Linked DNA regions of Hydrogenophilus thermoluteolus. The protein of the gene in region 1 interacts with the protein of each later gene in a pairwise test. Links are inferred from orthologs where the notes say so. Each region holds a gene or a part of one and is shown on either strand. Other genes may lie near its edges.

What was found.
Region 2: the proteins of gyrB (region 1) and gyrA interact in binary tests that used the Escherichia coli proteins (3 or more experiments, as listed by UniProt). The link is inferred for Hydrogenophilus thermoluteolus from one-to-one orthologs.

What each region holds. Positions count from the first base shown.
Region 1 is NZ_AP018558.1:2,481-10,497, forward strand. Bases 1-3,061 are described here. They hold gyrB (DNA topoisomerase (ATP-hydrolyzing) subunit B), read left to right. Parts: upstream 1-312; coding sequence 313-2,811; downstream 2,812-3,061. Other genes in these bases: dnaN (DNA polymerase III subunit beta), read left to right, coding at 1-272; HPTL_RS00020 (DUF4160 domain-containing protein), read left to right, coding at 2,812-3,061. Outside these bases: more of HPTL_RS00020, read left to right, coding at 3,062-3,081; HPTL_RS00025 (DUF2442 domain-containing protein), read left to right, coding at 3,098-3,352; leucine efflux protein LeuE, read right to left, coding at 3,408-4,109; HPTL_RS00035 (AtaL-like protein), read right to left, coding at 4,106-4,582; HPTL_RS00040 (diguanylate cyclase), read left to right, coding at 4,928-5,542; HPTL_RS00045 (PstS family phosphate ABC transporter substrate-binding protein), read left to right, coding at 5,878-6,891; phosphate ABC transporter permease subunit PstC, read left to right, coding at 6,978-7,913; phosphate ABC transporter permease PstA, read left to right, coding at 7,916-8,017. UniProt on the Escherichia coli protein: DNA gyrase negatively supercoils closed circular double-stranded DNA in an ATP-dependent manner to maintain chromosomes in an underwound state.
Region 2 is NZ_AP018558.1:1,948,810-1,954,446, forward strand. Bases 642-3,789 are described here. They hold gyrA (DNA gyrase subunit A), read right to left. Parts: upstream 3,432-3,789; coding sequence 852-3,431; downstream 642-851. Other genes in these bases: serC (3-phosphoserine/phosphohydroxythreonine transaminase), read right to left, coding at 642-790; HPTL_RS09475 (TRZ/ATZ family hydrolase), read left to right, coding at 3,493-3,789. Outside these bases: more of serC, read right to left, coding at 1-641; more of HPTL_RS09475, read left to right, coding at 3,790-4,884; HPTL_RS09480 (OmpA family protein), read left to right, coding at 4,942-5,625. UniProt on the Escherichia coli protein: A type II topoisomerase that negatively supercoils closed circular double-stranded (ds) DNA in an ATP-dependent manner to maintain chromosomes in an underwound state.

The sequences.
Region 1 (8,017 bases):
AATTGCGGCCGATCAAACTCACGTTCGAAACGGGGCTCGTGCGCATCTCCGGGCACAACGTCGAACGCGAAGAAGCGGTCGAAGAGATCGAGATCCACTACGAAGGGGCGCCACTCGAGATCGGCTTCAACGTCAGCTACCTCATCGACGTGCTCACTGCGCTCACCAACGAAGTGATCCACATCCAACTCAAAGACAGCATGGCCGCAGCGCTCATCACCACACCGGACGACGAACACTTCCATTACGTCGTGATGCCGATGCGGCTGTGAAACAACGCACACCACCGAACGAACGCAGCGAATCAAACCGATGGTCCAGGAAAACGCAATGACCCAAACCTACGACGAAAGCGCGATTCAACAACTCGAAGGGCTCGAAGCGGTCCGCAAACGCCCCGGCATGTACATCGGCGATACCTCCGATGGAACGGGGCTCCACCATATGATCTTCGAAGTGGTCGACAACGCGATCGACGAAGCGCTGGCTGGCTACTGCGACGACATCGTCGTGACGGTCCACGCCGACAACTCGGTTTCGGTGCGCGACAACGGCCGCGGGATCCCCACTGGCATCAAATGGGACGACAAAAACGAACCGAAACGCTCCGCCGCAGAGATCGTGATGTGCGTGCTGCACGCCGGTGGCAAATTCAACCAGAACAGTTACAAAGTCTCCGGCGGGCTTCACGGTGTCGGCGTCTCGTGTGTGAACGCACTCTCCAAATGGCTCAAACTCACCATCTGGCGTGACGGGTACAAACACGTCCTCGAATTTTCTCGTGGCGTGCCCACCCTCTTCGACGAAACCTGGGAAACCCCACCCGGCGGCGGGGAACCGGTGCACGTGCGCAAGATGAAGGTGGTGGGTGCGACGCAAAAGCGCGGCACCGAAGTCCATTGGCTTGCGGACGAAGAGATCTTCGGCACGATCGAATACCACGCCGACCAGATCGCGAAGCGCCTGCGCGAACTTTCGTTTCTCAACAACGGCGTCAAGATCCGCTTCATCGACCAACGCACCGGCAAAGAAGAGGACTTCGCCTTCTCGGGCGGCGTCAAGGGCTTCGTCCAATACCTCAACCGCAACAAGCAGCCGCTCCACCCCACCATCTTCCACGCGAGCGGCGCGGTCACCGTCCCGCAAGACGTCGGGCACGAAGCGGAAATCAGCATCGAAGTGGCGATGCAGTGGAACGACAGCTTCGCCGAACAGGTGCTTTGCTACACCAACAACATTCCGCAACCCGACGGCGGCACCCACCTCACCGGGTTGCGCAGCGCGATGACGCGGGTGATCAATAAATACCTGGAAGCGAACGAAATCGCAAAAAAAGCGAAAGTCGAGATCACCGGCGACGACATGCGTGAAGGGCTCACCTGCGTCCTATCCGTGAAGATGCCCGACCCGAAATTCGCCAGCCAAACCAAAATGAAACTGGTGAGTTCGGAAGCGCGCACCGCGGTGGAAGAGGTAGTGGGCAAAGCGCTCGAAACCTTCCTGCTCGAACACCCCAACGAAGCGAAAGCGATCGTCGGCAAAATCGTCGAAGCAGCACGCGCCCGCGAAGCGGCGCGCAAAGCGCGCGAAATCACGCGCCGCAAAGGGGTACTCGACGGCGTGGGGCTGCCGGGAAAACTTGCCGACTGCCAAGAGAAAGACCCGGCAAAATCGGAACTCTTCATTGTCGAGGGCGACTCCGCCGGTGGCTCCGCGAAGCAAGGGCGCGACCGCCGCTTCCAAGCGATCTTGCCGCTCAAAGGCAAAATCCTCAACGTCGAAAAAGCGCGTTTCGACAAACTCCTGCAAAGCCAGGAGATCGCCACGCTGATCACCGCGCTCGGCACCGGGATCGGCAAAGCGGACTACAAACCGGAGAAGCTGCGCTACCACCGCATCATCCTGATGAGCGACGCCGACGTCGACGGCGCCCATATCCGAACACTGCTGCTCACCTTCTTCTACCGCCAGATGCCGGAGCTGATCGAACGCGGCCACGTCTATATCGCGCAACCCCCGCTCTACAAGGTGAAACTGGGTAAGACCGAGCGCTACCTCAAAGACGACGCGGAATTACAGCAATTTCTCATCGAACTGGCGGCGCAAGAGGCCGAACTCCTCCCGGCGCCAGACGCCGCACCGATTCGCGACGAAACGCTCTTGGGGCTGTTGCGCCAATGGCAACGCGCGCAACGGATCATCGACCGCCATAGCGCCCTCATCGACCCCACCATTCTGCAAACGATTCTGAACCACGCGATTGCGATCGACCTCAGCAACCAAGAAAACGCCGTCGCAAGCGCCCAACGGTTGCAGGCGGTGCTGGGCGACCAACTCCGCGTCCTCGCCGCATTCGACGAAGAGCGCGATCAATGGAGCTTACGCATCGAACGCACCGAACACGGGCTCATCAAGCGCAGCCTGCTCGATGCCGAACTCCTGGAATCTGGGGATTGGCAAACCGTGATGCACGTTGCCGAAACCACTGCGACGCTCGTACAAGGTGAAGGGGAAGTGCGGCGCGGCGAAAAACGGCAGACGGTCCGCCATTTCGCCGATGCGGTCGCTTGGCTGATGGCCGAAGTAGAACGCCAGATCGTCAAACAACGCTACAAAGGGTTGGGCGAAATGAACCCGGAACAGCTCTGGGAGACGACGATGGATCCGGCAACCCGGCGGCTGCTCAAAGTGCAGATCGAAGACGCGATCGCCGCCGACGAAATCTTCTCGACCCTGATGGGCGATGCGGTCGAACCGCGGCGCGAGTTCATCGAGGCGAACGCGCTCTTCGTGCGTAATTTGGATGTGTGAATGATGCCAGTACTGGCAATGTTTTATGGCATCATTATTCGAATGTACCTGATGGAAGGTAGCCAACACCATCGCCCGCATATCCACGCACGGTATGGCGAATTCGAAGCAGCGATTGATATCGAAGAGGGGGAATTGTTGGCAGGTGAGTTACCGCGCAAACAACTTCGACTCGTCCAAGCGTGGATCGAGTTACGGCGGGACGAACTGCTCGCCAACTGGGAACTCGCCCAACAAGGTATTCCTCCGTATCGGATCGACCCTCTGTAACCACGAGGAACCACAGATGGATTGGGACGTTGTCAAAGTGAAACCGTTGGACGGCTACCGACTTCACTTGAAGCTTGCCGACGGAAAAGAAGGAATCGTGGACCTGACCCCGCTCCTCAGCAAGAAGGGGTTTCAAGAGCTACAAGATCGCGACTATTTCTGCCGAGTCTTTCCTTTTCTGGGCGCTTTGACTTGGCCTAACGGTCAGGACATTTCACCGGAGTGGGTTCTCGAACATCTCACACCGAACACTGAGGAAGTGCCTGTGTAACCGGCGCAGCACGAAAGCCGCTTCACATCCTGGGTAAAGGTCTGCGCGGCAAGCTTCACCCCCCCACCCGCGCGAACGCATCGCGCACCAGCTTCGCACTGAAGAGCAGGAAAGCACTGCCGGTGGCCGCAAGCCCCCACGCATGAGCGCGCGGTCGCGCCTGGCTCCAACGGCGCAGGCGCGCACCCGCCAGGATCAGAATCGTCAGATAAGTGGCGCTGATCACCTGTAACGTCAGCCCAAGCAATGCAAACGCCAGATAGGGGTGGGGCGCATCCGCATCGACGAAGAGCACGAAAAACGAGAAGAAAAAGAGGATCGCTTTCGGGTTCAACAGGCTGATCACCAACGCCCGCCGAAACGGGTGGATCGCTACCCGGCGCGGTTCCGGTTCGGGGGCGGCTGCCCGATCGTCCTCGTTCGCGGTGGCCGTTTGCTTGCCCCAGCCGTGCCGAACCGCTTCCCAAACGAGTTTTCCGCCCAACCACGCCAGGTATACGGCACCAGTAAGCTGCAACACCGCAAAGAGCGTCGGCAGATAGCGCAGTAGCGACGCCGCGCCCAACACCGCGGCGCTCATCAGGATCGCGTCCCCGGTCAAAATCCCGAGTGCCGCGCGAAACCCCGCAGCGGGGCCCTGGCGCGACGCGGTGACGAACGCATAGAGCGAATTGGGTCCTGGCAACAAAACCACCAAAACCGTTCCCAAAACGAACGCGCCGTAGTCGTGAATCCCCAATGCGTGCCACAAACTCATCGTCTCTCTTGCTCCGCTTGTAACGCCCGCGCAAGCGCAACGACATACGCTTCGTCTGCGCTGCGGTAAGCCGCCGCCAACCAGGCGGAGAGGTCAGATCCGTCCGGCAATGTGGCGTCACCGTCCCGCACGAACCGCCGATAGGAAAAGGTCAAAGACCAGCGCATCGCGTCGCGTTCCACCAAGGTGATGGTCAAAAGACTCCCGGGGTATTCCGGGGTTGCCTGAGTGACGAACCGCAGCCATTCCCCCGTTTGCCACGTCACACGCTCTTCGAACGTCCGGTCACCGAACGCGATCCGCCGCGTCAGCGCTGCTTCTTTGGGCGCGTGCCAAAGCACATCACACGCCGTCACCCCGTCGATCCACCGCTGTGGGAACGTGACGCGCTCCCACAAACGCTGCCACACCGTGTCCCGTGATAGCGGCACCGATACCGCAAGCGGCAGGGTATGACAAACCTCCAACAACATGGTACCTCACCCACGCGTCGCGCACACGTCACCCATCGCCACTGTAGCGAACGAACCCCTTCGCCGTCAAACGGGCGCGAAGCCGCGCGGCATCCCCCTCAGAGGGCAGTTCTGTTTTTATGGTTTGGTTTTTCTATAAATATCTCTAAAATAAGTCTACACTCTGCCCAATCGTGGGGATAACCCCCTGAAAGCCGCCAAGACATGCGCCAAAACCCTGGGGATACTCCTGTACACAACGCCGGTACGGCGGTTGGAACGTTGACGTACCGTTTGCGGTGCATGCTGAGAAAGAGACGATGGTTCGTCAACCGTTCCCGCGCCATCCCCAGCTTGTCCACTGTGGTGTTTCTGCTACACCTGCTACTGGGTATCGCATTCGCACCCACCGCTTGGGCGGGACTGCTGCCCCAGTGGTTGCAGAGCCACGTCATGCCGACGCTCCTCATCGACCCTACGGACGGCACCATCGTAGACGCGAACGGCGCGGCAAAGGCCGAAAACCGCAACGATTTCGTCTTTCCCCACCGCTTGGCCGACGGCCGCGTCAGCGAAATCCACGGGTTGGTCCACGACGTCACCAAAGAGATGCACTTGACCGAAGCGCTCGAACGGATCGCGTACCACGATCCGCTCACCGGATTGGCCAACCGCAACGGGCTTGTCGCTGGGCCGAGCAAGCGATCGCACGCTGCGTCGCAGAAAAAAAACCAAGCTTCGTCGTGTTGGGGGTGCTCGACCTCGACGAATTCGCGGCGGTCAATCTCCACTACGGGATTGTGCGCAAGGATACGGGATCGCGAAGCCGATGCCTGCGCAGGAAGCCGCGGCGTGGGCGGCGTCGTGCACGTTCATTCACAAAATTATCCACAAGCCGAAACCTGCATTACAGGTAACCATCCTGCAACCGATCGGAGTGGGTCGCATTGGGGAAAAGTTGACGCACAGATCACGCAATGATTTGTCGATAAAAGAAAAATGGCACGGTGACTGCTTTTTCATCCCCAAACGATCCCCGCCAAAATCCAAGTCGATCCCCAAGATTACCGACAGCACATTGCTGGACGAAGTCTATTGTTAACAGAGTTATCCACAGAACAACGGCGCGCATTGTTTACAGAGTCTCTTGTAAGAAAAATCAAAGTCAACAAATTCATCGACCCCGAACCCACGGCAAAGAGTGCGTGGTACGGATCACGAACGCGCCCGTTGCGGTACAATGCGTGTCATCAAATTGTCACATTCGCTCGGTAGACTGCGCCCCGTCATCCTCAGTAACCCAAAGGAGCAGTCCGATGAAACTTCGCAACACCCTTTCCCTGGTCGCCACGCTTGCCGTAGCGGGTGTCGTCACAACCCCGGCGGTGACCTTCGCGGCGGAAAAAATAGTGAAGATCGACGGTTCGAGCACCGTCTATCCCGTCACCGAAGCCGTTGCGGAGGAGTTCCAGACCGCGCAACGCGGCAAGGTGAAAGTCACGGTTGGCATTTCCGGCACCGGCGGCGGTTTCAAGAAGTTTTGCCGTGGTGAGACCGATATCTCCAACGCGTCGCGTCCGATTCTCGACAACGAGATGAAGTTGTGCGCCGAAAACGGCATCCAGTACATCGAACTCCCTGTGGCGTTCGACGCGCTCACCGTGGTGATCAACCCGAAAAACACCTGGGCCGAAGAGATGACGGTTGCCGAACTCAAGAAGATGTGGTCGCCCGAAGCGCAAGGGGTGATCACCAACTGGAAGCAGGTCTCTCCCCGTTTTCCGGATCGGCCGCTCAAACTCGCGGGTGCTGGGTCGGATTCGGGAACGTTCGACTATTTCACCGAAGCGATCGTGGGTAAAGCCAAGTCGAGCCGTGGCGACTACCTGGCGTCTGAGGACGACAACGTGGTCGTGCAGTTCGTGAGCTCGGATGAGAACGCGCTCGGTTACTTCGGCCTGGCGTACTATCTTGAGAACCAAGACAAACTGAAAGCGGTGAAGATCAAGAAGGACGAAAATTCGCCAGCGGTCGCGCCCAGCGTCGAAACGGTGAATAACGGTACCTATCAACCGCTTTCGCGCCCGATCTTCATCTACGTCAATGCCAAAGCGGCCAAAGAGAAACCGGAAGTGCGTGAATTCGTCGCGTTCTACCTCAAGCACGCTGGAAAGTTGGCCAAAGAGGTGGGGTACGTCAATTTGCCCGACCGTGCGTATGAGCTGGCGATGAAGAATTTCCAAGCGATGAAGACGGGTACCGCTTTCGGTGGCCATGCCGAAGTGGGTGTGAGCGTCGAAGAACTGCTTGCGCGCGAAACCAAGGAGTAAATGGTTTTAGAGAAAACGGCTGTGGGCAAGGGTGCGTACAGCCGTTTTTTTTGTCTACCCTGCATCACCGACAAGGAAACCCTGTCGTGACCGCTGAGCCAAGCCATTGCGCATCGCTTCCTGAAGGGCATGTCACCCATACCCGTGCCCGCAACGTCAAAGAGCGGCTGATCGAAACGGCGCTGTTCCTTGCCGCATTTTCTGCGGTGGCGACAACCGTGGCGATCGTCGCGATCCTCCTCTATGAAGGGTGGAGCTTTTTCCAGCACGTCTCACTCGTGGAATTCCTCACCCATACGCAATGGACACCGCTCTTCGAAAAAGCGGAGTATGGGGTCTTGCCGCTTATTGCTGGCACATTCACCATTTCGGCAATCGCGGTGCTGGTCGCGATTCCGCTTGGGCTCACGGTTGCGATCTACCTCTCTGAGTTTGCTTCGCATCGCGTACGCGAAACCGTCAAACCCTTTCTTGAGCTTTTGGAAGGGGTACCGACCATCGTCTACGGTTACTTTGCGCTGCTTTTCGTCACGCCGCTCTTGCAGAAACTCATTCCTGGGCTGCCCGGTTTCAACATGTTGAGCCCCGGGATCGTGATCGGGATCATGATCACGCCGTATGTGGCGTCGGTATCCGAAGACGCGATGCGCGCGGTGCCGATGGCGATGCGCGAGGCCTCGTACGCGATGGGGGCGACACGCTTCCAAACGGCAATGAAAGTGGTGTTGCCCGCCGCGATCTCCGGTGTGGTCGCCGCGTTCATCCTGGGTATTTCCCGAGCGGTCGGGGAGACGATGGTGGTTGCGATCGCTGCGGGGCAACAGCCCAATTTCACCTTCGATCCGCGTGAGCCCGCCGCGACGATCACTGCCTACATCGTGCAGGTGGCGATGGGGGATCTGCCGCACGGGTCGATCGGTTATCAGAGTATCTTCGCAGTCGGGTTGGTGCTCGTGGTGATCACCCTCTTTTTCAACGTGATCGGCCAATACGTGCGCCGGCGCTGGCGGGAGGCCTACTGATCATGCAGCAGAGCGAAAAAAACGAACTTACCGCGCTGCGGCGCGATATTGCGAAGCGCCGCCGCTGGGACGTGATTTTCGGATTGATCGGCTTGGGGGCGACG
Region 2 (5,637 bases), 1.9 Mb from region 1 along the record:
CGCCTTGCGCCTCGAGCCAGGCAAACACGAGGTTCGCCACGTAGATCGCGAAGGTGGGCGGGGTATTCAACATCGACTGGTTGGCGTCCTGCGCCGCGTACTGCATCACCGACGGCGTACCCACCCACGGGTCGTTGATGAGGTCACGGCGCACGATCACGATCGTCACCCCAGCGGGGCCGACGTTCTTTTGCGCCCCCGCGTAGATCAAACCGAATTGGCGCACATCGATCGGCCGCGACAACAGGTGCGAACTCATATCGGCGACGATCGGCACGCCTGTGGCGGCAATCGCGTCGAGATCGAGCCATTCGACGCCATGAATCGTTTCGTTGGTGCATACGTGCACGTAACTCGCGTTGGGATCGAGGTCGAGCTCGTCGGCACGCGGCGCCCGGGTGAACCCGCTCTCTTCGGTAGAACCCGCGAGCCGCACCTTTCCCCCCAACGCCGGCGCCAACCGCAAGGCTTCGCGGTAGGCCTTTTGTGACCACGCGCCCGTGACGATGTAATCGGCGGAACCCCCACGCAAGAGGTTCATCGCTACTTGCGCGAATTGCAACGTCGCGCCACCTTGTAAAAACAACACCGCGTAATCGTCTGGAATCGCCAAAAGCTGGCGCAACCGAGCCTCCGCTTCATCCCGCACCGCAGAAAAGTGCGGCCCGCGGTGGCTCACTTCGATCAGACTCGACCCGATGCCGTGCCAATCCAAAAGTTCGCGCTGCACCTGTTCGAGCACGGGTTGCGGCAAAGTCGCCGGCCCGGCACTGAAATTGAATACCCGCATCGCACCACCCCTCACCGTGTTTCTCGTTATCCCGCTCCGTACTTCCTACTTCCCTTTCCGGTTACCCGTCACATTCGTCCGTTTCGCCGTTTGGCCCTTGCGCGACTTTCACCACCGCCGCCAGACGGTCGTTGGCGTCGAGCGCCATCAACGTCACGCCTTGGGTTGCACGCCCCAATTCGCGGATGTCATCGACTCGGGTCCGAATCACGACACCGTTTTGGGACATCAGCATTACCTCATCCCCGGGGCGCACCAGACATGCGCCGACCAATTTGCCGTTGCGGGCACTCGTCTGAATCGCGATCATCCCTTTGGTGCCGCGGCTGTGGCGGGTGAATTCGGCAACCGCGGTCCGCTTGCCAAAGCCGTTTTCGGTCGCCAAAAGCAGACTCGCATCCTCGTCTGGCTGCGCCACCGCAACCATCGCCACGACCCGCTGCCCCTCTTCCAGCTGCATCCCGCGCACCCCGCGCGCTTCCCGACCCATCGGACGCACGTCGTGTTCGGAAAACCGCACCGCTTTACCGGCGTCGGAAAGCAGCATCACGTCGGCATCACCATCGGTGATCGCTACCCCGATCAGGCGGTCGCCGTCGTCGAGCCCCAACGCGATGATGCCCGCTTTACGCGGATTGGCGAACGCATCGAGCGCAGTTTTCTTCACCACTCCTTGCGCTGTGGCAAAGAAGACGAACGCGTCGCTGGCAAACGTTTTCACCGACAATACCGCCTGGATCTGTTCCCCAGGCTGGATCGGCAGCAAATTGACGATCGGCTTGCCACGGCCGGTCCGCCCCCCTTCGGGCAGATCGAACACGCGCAACCAGTAGACCCGCCCACGGCTCGAAAAACAGAGCACCCAGTCGTGGGAGTTCGCAACGAAGAGCTGTTCGGCAAAATCGTCCTCTTTGGTGCTCGCCGCCAATTTTCCACGCCCGCCGCGCCGTTGCGCGCGATAGTCGTCGAGCGGCTGCCGCTTGACATACCCCGAATGGGTCAGCGTCACCACGGTTTCGTGCGGCGCGATCAAATCCTCCAATCGGATTTCGTCCGCTTCGGTCACGATCTCGCTGCGCCGCGGGTCACCGAAACGCGCTTTCACGTCACGCAACTCGTCGGCAATGATCGCAGTCACCCGCTCACGCCGCGCCAAAATATCGAGCAGATCGGTGATGCGGTCGATCACCTCGCGGTATTCGTTGAGGATCTTCTCCTGCTCGAGACCGGTAAGCCGCTGCAAGCGCAACGCCAGGATCGCGTCGGCTTGCGCTTCGCTCAACCGATACCCCTGTTGTGCCAACCCGAACTCGGCAGGCAACCCTTCCGGCCGGTAGGCACGGGCGTCGGCAACGGCACGCGAGAGCATCTCCTCGACCAGAGGCGAGCGCCAACGGCGCGACAGCAATGCCGTTTTCGCCGCAGCAGGCGTAGGAGACGCCTTGATGAGCGCGATGATCTCATCGACGTTCGCCAACGCCACCGCCAACCCTTCGAGGATATGGGCGCGCTCACGCGCCTTGCGCAGTTCGAAGACCGTGCGCCGCGTCACCACCTCACGCCGGTGGTCGAGGAAGCACTCGACTAATTCCTTGAGATTCAGCGTGCGCGGACGCCCGTCGACGAGCGCGACCAGGTTCATCCCAAAGGTGTCTTGCAATTGCGTCAATTTGAAAAGATGGTTCAAGACCACCTCGGGATGCTCGCCGCGCTTGAGTTCGATCACCACCCGCATGCCCGATTTGTCGGACTCGTCGCGGATTTCGCTGATCCCATCGATCCGTTTCTCATTGACGAGTTCGGCGATGCGCTCCAGAAGGGTCCGTTTATTGACCTGATACGGCAACTCGTCGATGATGATCGCCGGACGCTCGGATGCCCCCTTACCGATGGTTTCGAAATGGGTGCGTGCCCGCATCACCACGCGGCCACGGCCGGTGCGATAACCTTCCCGCACCCCTTCCAAGCCGACGATCAAACCAGCAGTGGGAAAGTCGGGTGCGGGAATGTAACGCATCAGGTCGTCGACGGTGAGTTCCGGGTTTTCCAACAGCGCGAGACAACCATCGACCACCTCGCTCAAATTGTGCGGCGGGATATTGGTCGCCATCCCCACGGCGATACCGCTTGCGCCGTTGATCAGCAGATTGGGCACACGCGTTGGCAACACCAACGGTTCGCGCTCGGAGTTGTCGTAGTTCGGCCCGAAATCGACGGTCTCTTTGTCGATATCGGCCAGCAACTCGTGCCCGATACGCGCCATGCGAATTTCGGTGTAGCGCATCGCCGCGGCGGCGTCACCGTCGATCGAACCGAAGTTTCCTTGCCCATCGATCAACGGATAGCGCAGGCTGAAATCCTGCGCCATGCGCACGATGGTATCATAGACCGCGGAGTCACCGTGCGGGTGGTACTTACCGATCACATCCCCGACGATGCGCGCCGATTTCTTGTACGGCTTGTTCCAATCGTTACCCAACTCATACATCGCGTAGAGCACGCGCCGGTGGACCGGCTTCAAACCATCCCGCGCATCGGGAAGTGCTCGACCCACGATCACGCTCATCGCGTAATCGAGATAGCTGCGACGCATCTCCTCTTCGAGGCTCACCGCCAAGGTTTCACGCGCAATCGACTCCATACGGTACACTCATGCGATTCGTTATGCCGATTTTACCACCCAGAGCAAGGAACACCGGACGATGGCCACGCAAGATCGCCAAAATGGGCCCACGACGACGCCCCAACCACCCATACAGGAACGCTTCGTTTTGGCCGCTGCTTGGGTGATCCCGATGGATCCCCCAGGCACAGTCCTCACCGACCACGCCGTCGTCGTCGCCGAGGGGCGCATCGCTACGTTGCTCCCCATCACAGAAGCCCAAACGCGCTATCCACAATCGGAATGGCCATGGATCGTTCGCCCAAACCATGTCGCGCTCCCGGGGTTCGTCAATGCCCATACCCACGCCGCGATGACCCTGTTGCGCGGTATTGCCGACGATCTGCCGCTCGAACGCTGGCTCAACGAAGCGATCTGGCCACGGGAGCAGGCGCTCGTCTCACCCGAATTCGTCTATGAAGGGAGTTGGATCGCCGCTGCGGAGATGATCGCGGGCGGCATCACCACTGCGCTCGACATGTACTTCTTCCCCGATGCTGCCGCGCAAGCGTTTCATGAAGCGGGGCTGCGCGCGATGCTTGGGCTCGTCACGCTGGAGTTCCCCACTCCATACGCCAACGACGCCGACGCCTACCTCGAAAAGGGGCTGGCCGCTTGGGAAAAATGGCGCGACACGCCGCTCCTCTCCTTTGCGCTGGCGCCCCATGCCCCCTACACCGTCAGTGACGCCACATTTGCCCGAATCGCGGCGCTCGCCAACGAACTGGAACTCCCAGTTCACCTGCACCTCAACGAAACGGCCAACGAAACGCCGCAGTCGCTGGCGCAGTTCGGCGTCTCGCCGCTTGAACGGCTCGCGCGCACGGGCATCCTGGAAACGCCGCAAGTGATCGCCGCGCACGGCGTCCATCTCGATCGCGACGAATTGGTGACGTTGGGCAAATACGGAGCCGCGCTCGTCCATTGCCCCACCTCCAATATGAAACTCGCCAGCGGCGCCGCCGATGTCACCGCTTGGCACGCGCACGGCGTCATCGCGGCGCTTGGCAGCGACGGCGCCGCGAGCAACAATCGGCTCGATCTGTTTTGGGAGATGCGCCACGCTGCGCTCCTTGCCAAACTCACCCAGAAAAACGCCGCCGCACTCCCCGCCGCAACCCTACTCGAAATGGCGACGCTCGGCGGCGCGAAAGCGCTTGGGCTTGGCGACGAAATCGGCTCGCTCACCCCGGGCAAAAGTGCAGACCTCATCACCGTCTCGTTCGAATCGTTCCTGACGCGGCCTCTGTTTGACCCCATCTCCCATCTCGTTTGGGTTGCCGACCGCGAACAGGTTTGCGACGTTTGGATTGCTGGCGTTGCGAAAAAACGCGACCACGCCCTCTTGTTGCAAAAAAGCAACACACAGCTCGCCGTTTTCGCCGAAAAGTGGCGCAAATATCGCAAACAATCTGGCCCATGCTTGTCATGAGGTGGCACAGTCATTATAATGGGCTAGTCAGTGACCCAGATAAGAAAGGAAGGCACCATGAACCCAATTCGTACCCTTATCGCGGCCGCACTCGTTACGGGCGCTTCGATGGCTACTTTCGCGCAAGACATCGTCGTCGATGCCAAACAGGGCGACATTCCCTACGTGATCGACGGTCGCGGCGTCGTGGCGCGCAGCGGCACTGGGCTCTGCTGGCGCACGGGCTATTGGACGCCGGCGCTCGCCGAGCAAGTCAAAGACACCAACGGCAAGCCGCTTGCCTGCTCGTGTGACCCCGAGGTAATCGCCAAAGAGAAGTGTGAACCTCCCAAACCGATGGCGAAGCCGGCACCGCAACCGGTCTCCAACAAAGTGAAACTCTCTGCCGACACCCTCTTTGACTTCGACAAAGCAACCCTCCGTCCGGAAGGGAAGCGCAAGCTCGATGAACTCGCCGCACAAATTAAAAACATCAACGTCGAGGTCATTTTGGCGGTGGGCCACGCTGACCGGATCGGTTCCGATGCCTACAATCAGAAACTCTCCGAGCGTCGTGCGGAAGCGGTGAAGAAATACTTGGTGAGCCAGGGCGTTCCGATGAACCGCATCTACACCGAAGGGAAAGGTGAGAAGATGCCGGTCACCGGTAACAAGTGCGACAAGATCAAAGAGCGCAAAGCCTTGATCGCTTGCTTGCAGCCGGATCGCCGCGTCGAAGTGGAAGTGATTGGCACCAAGTAATCACCGATAACT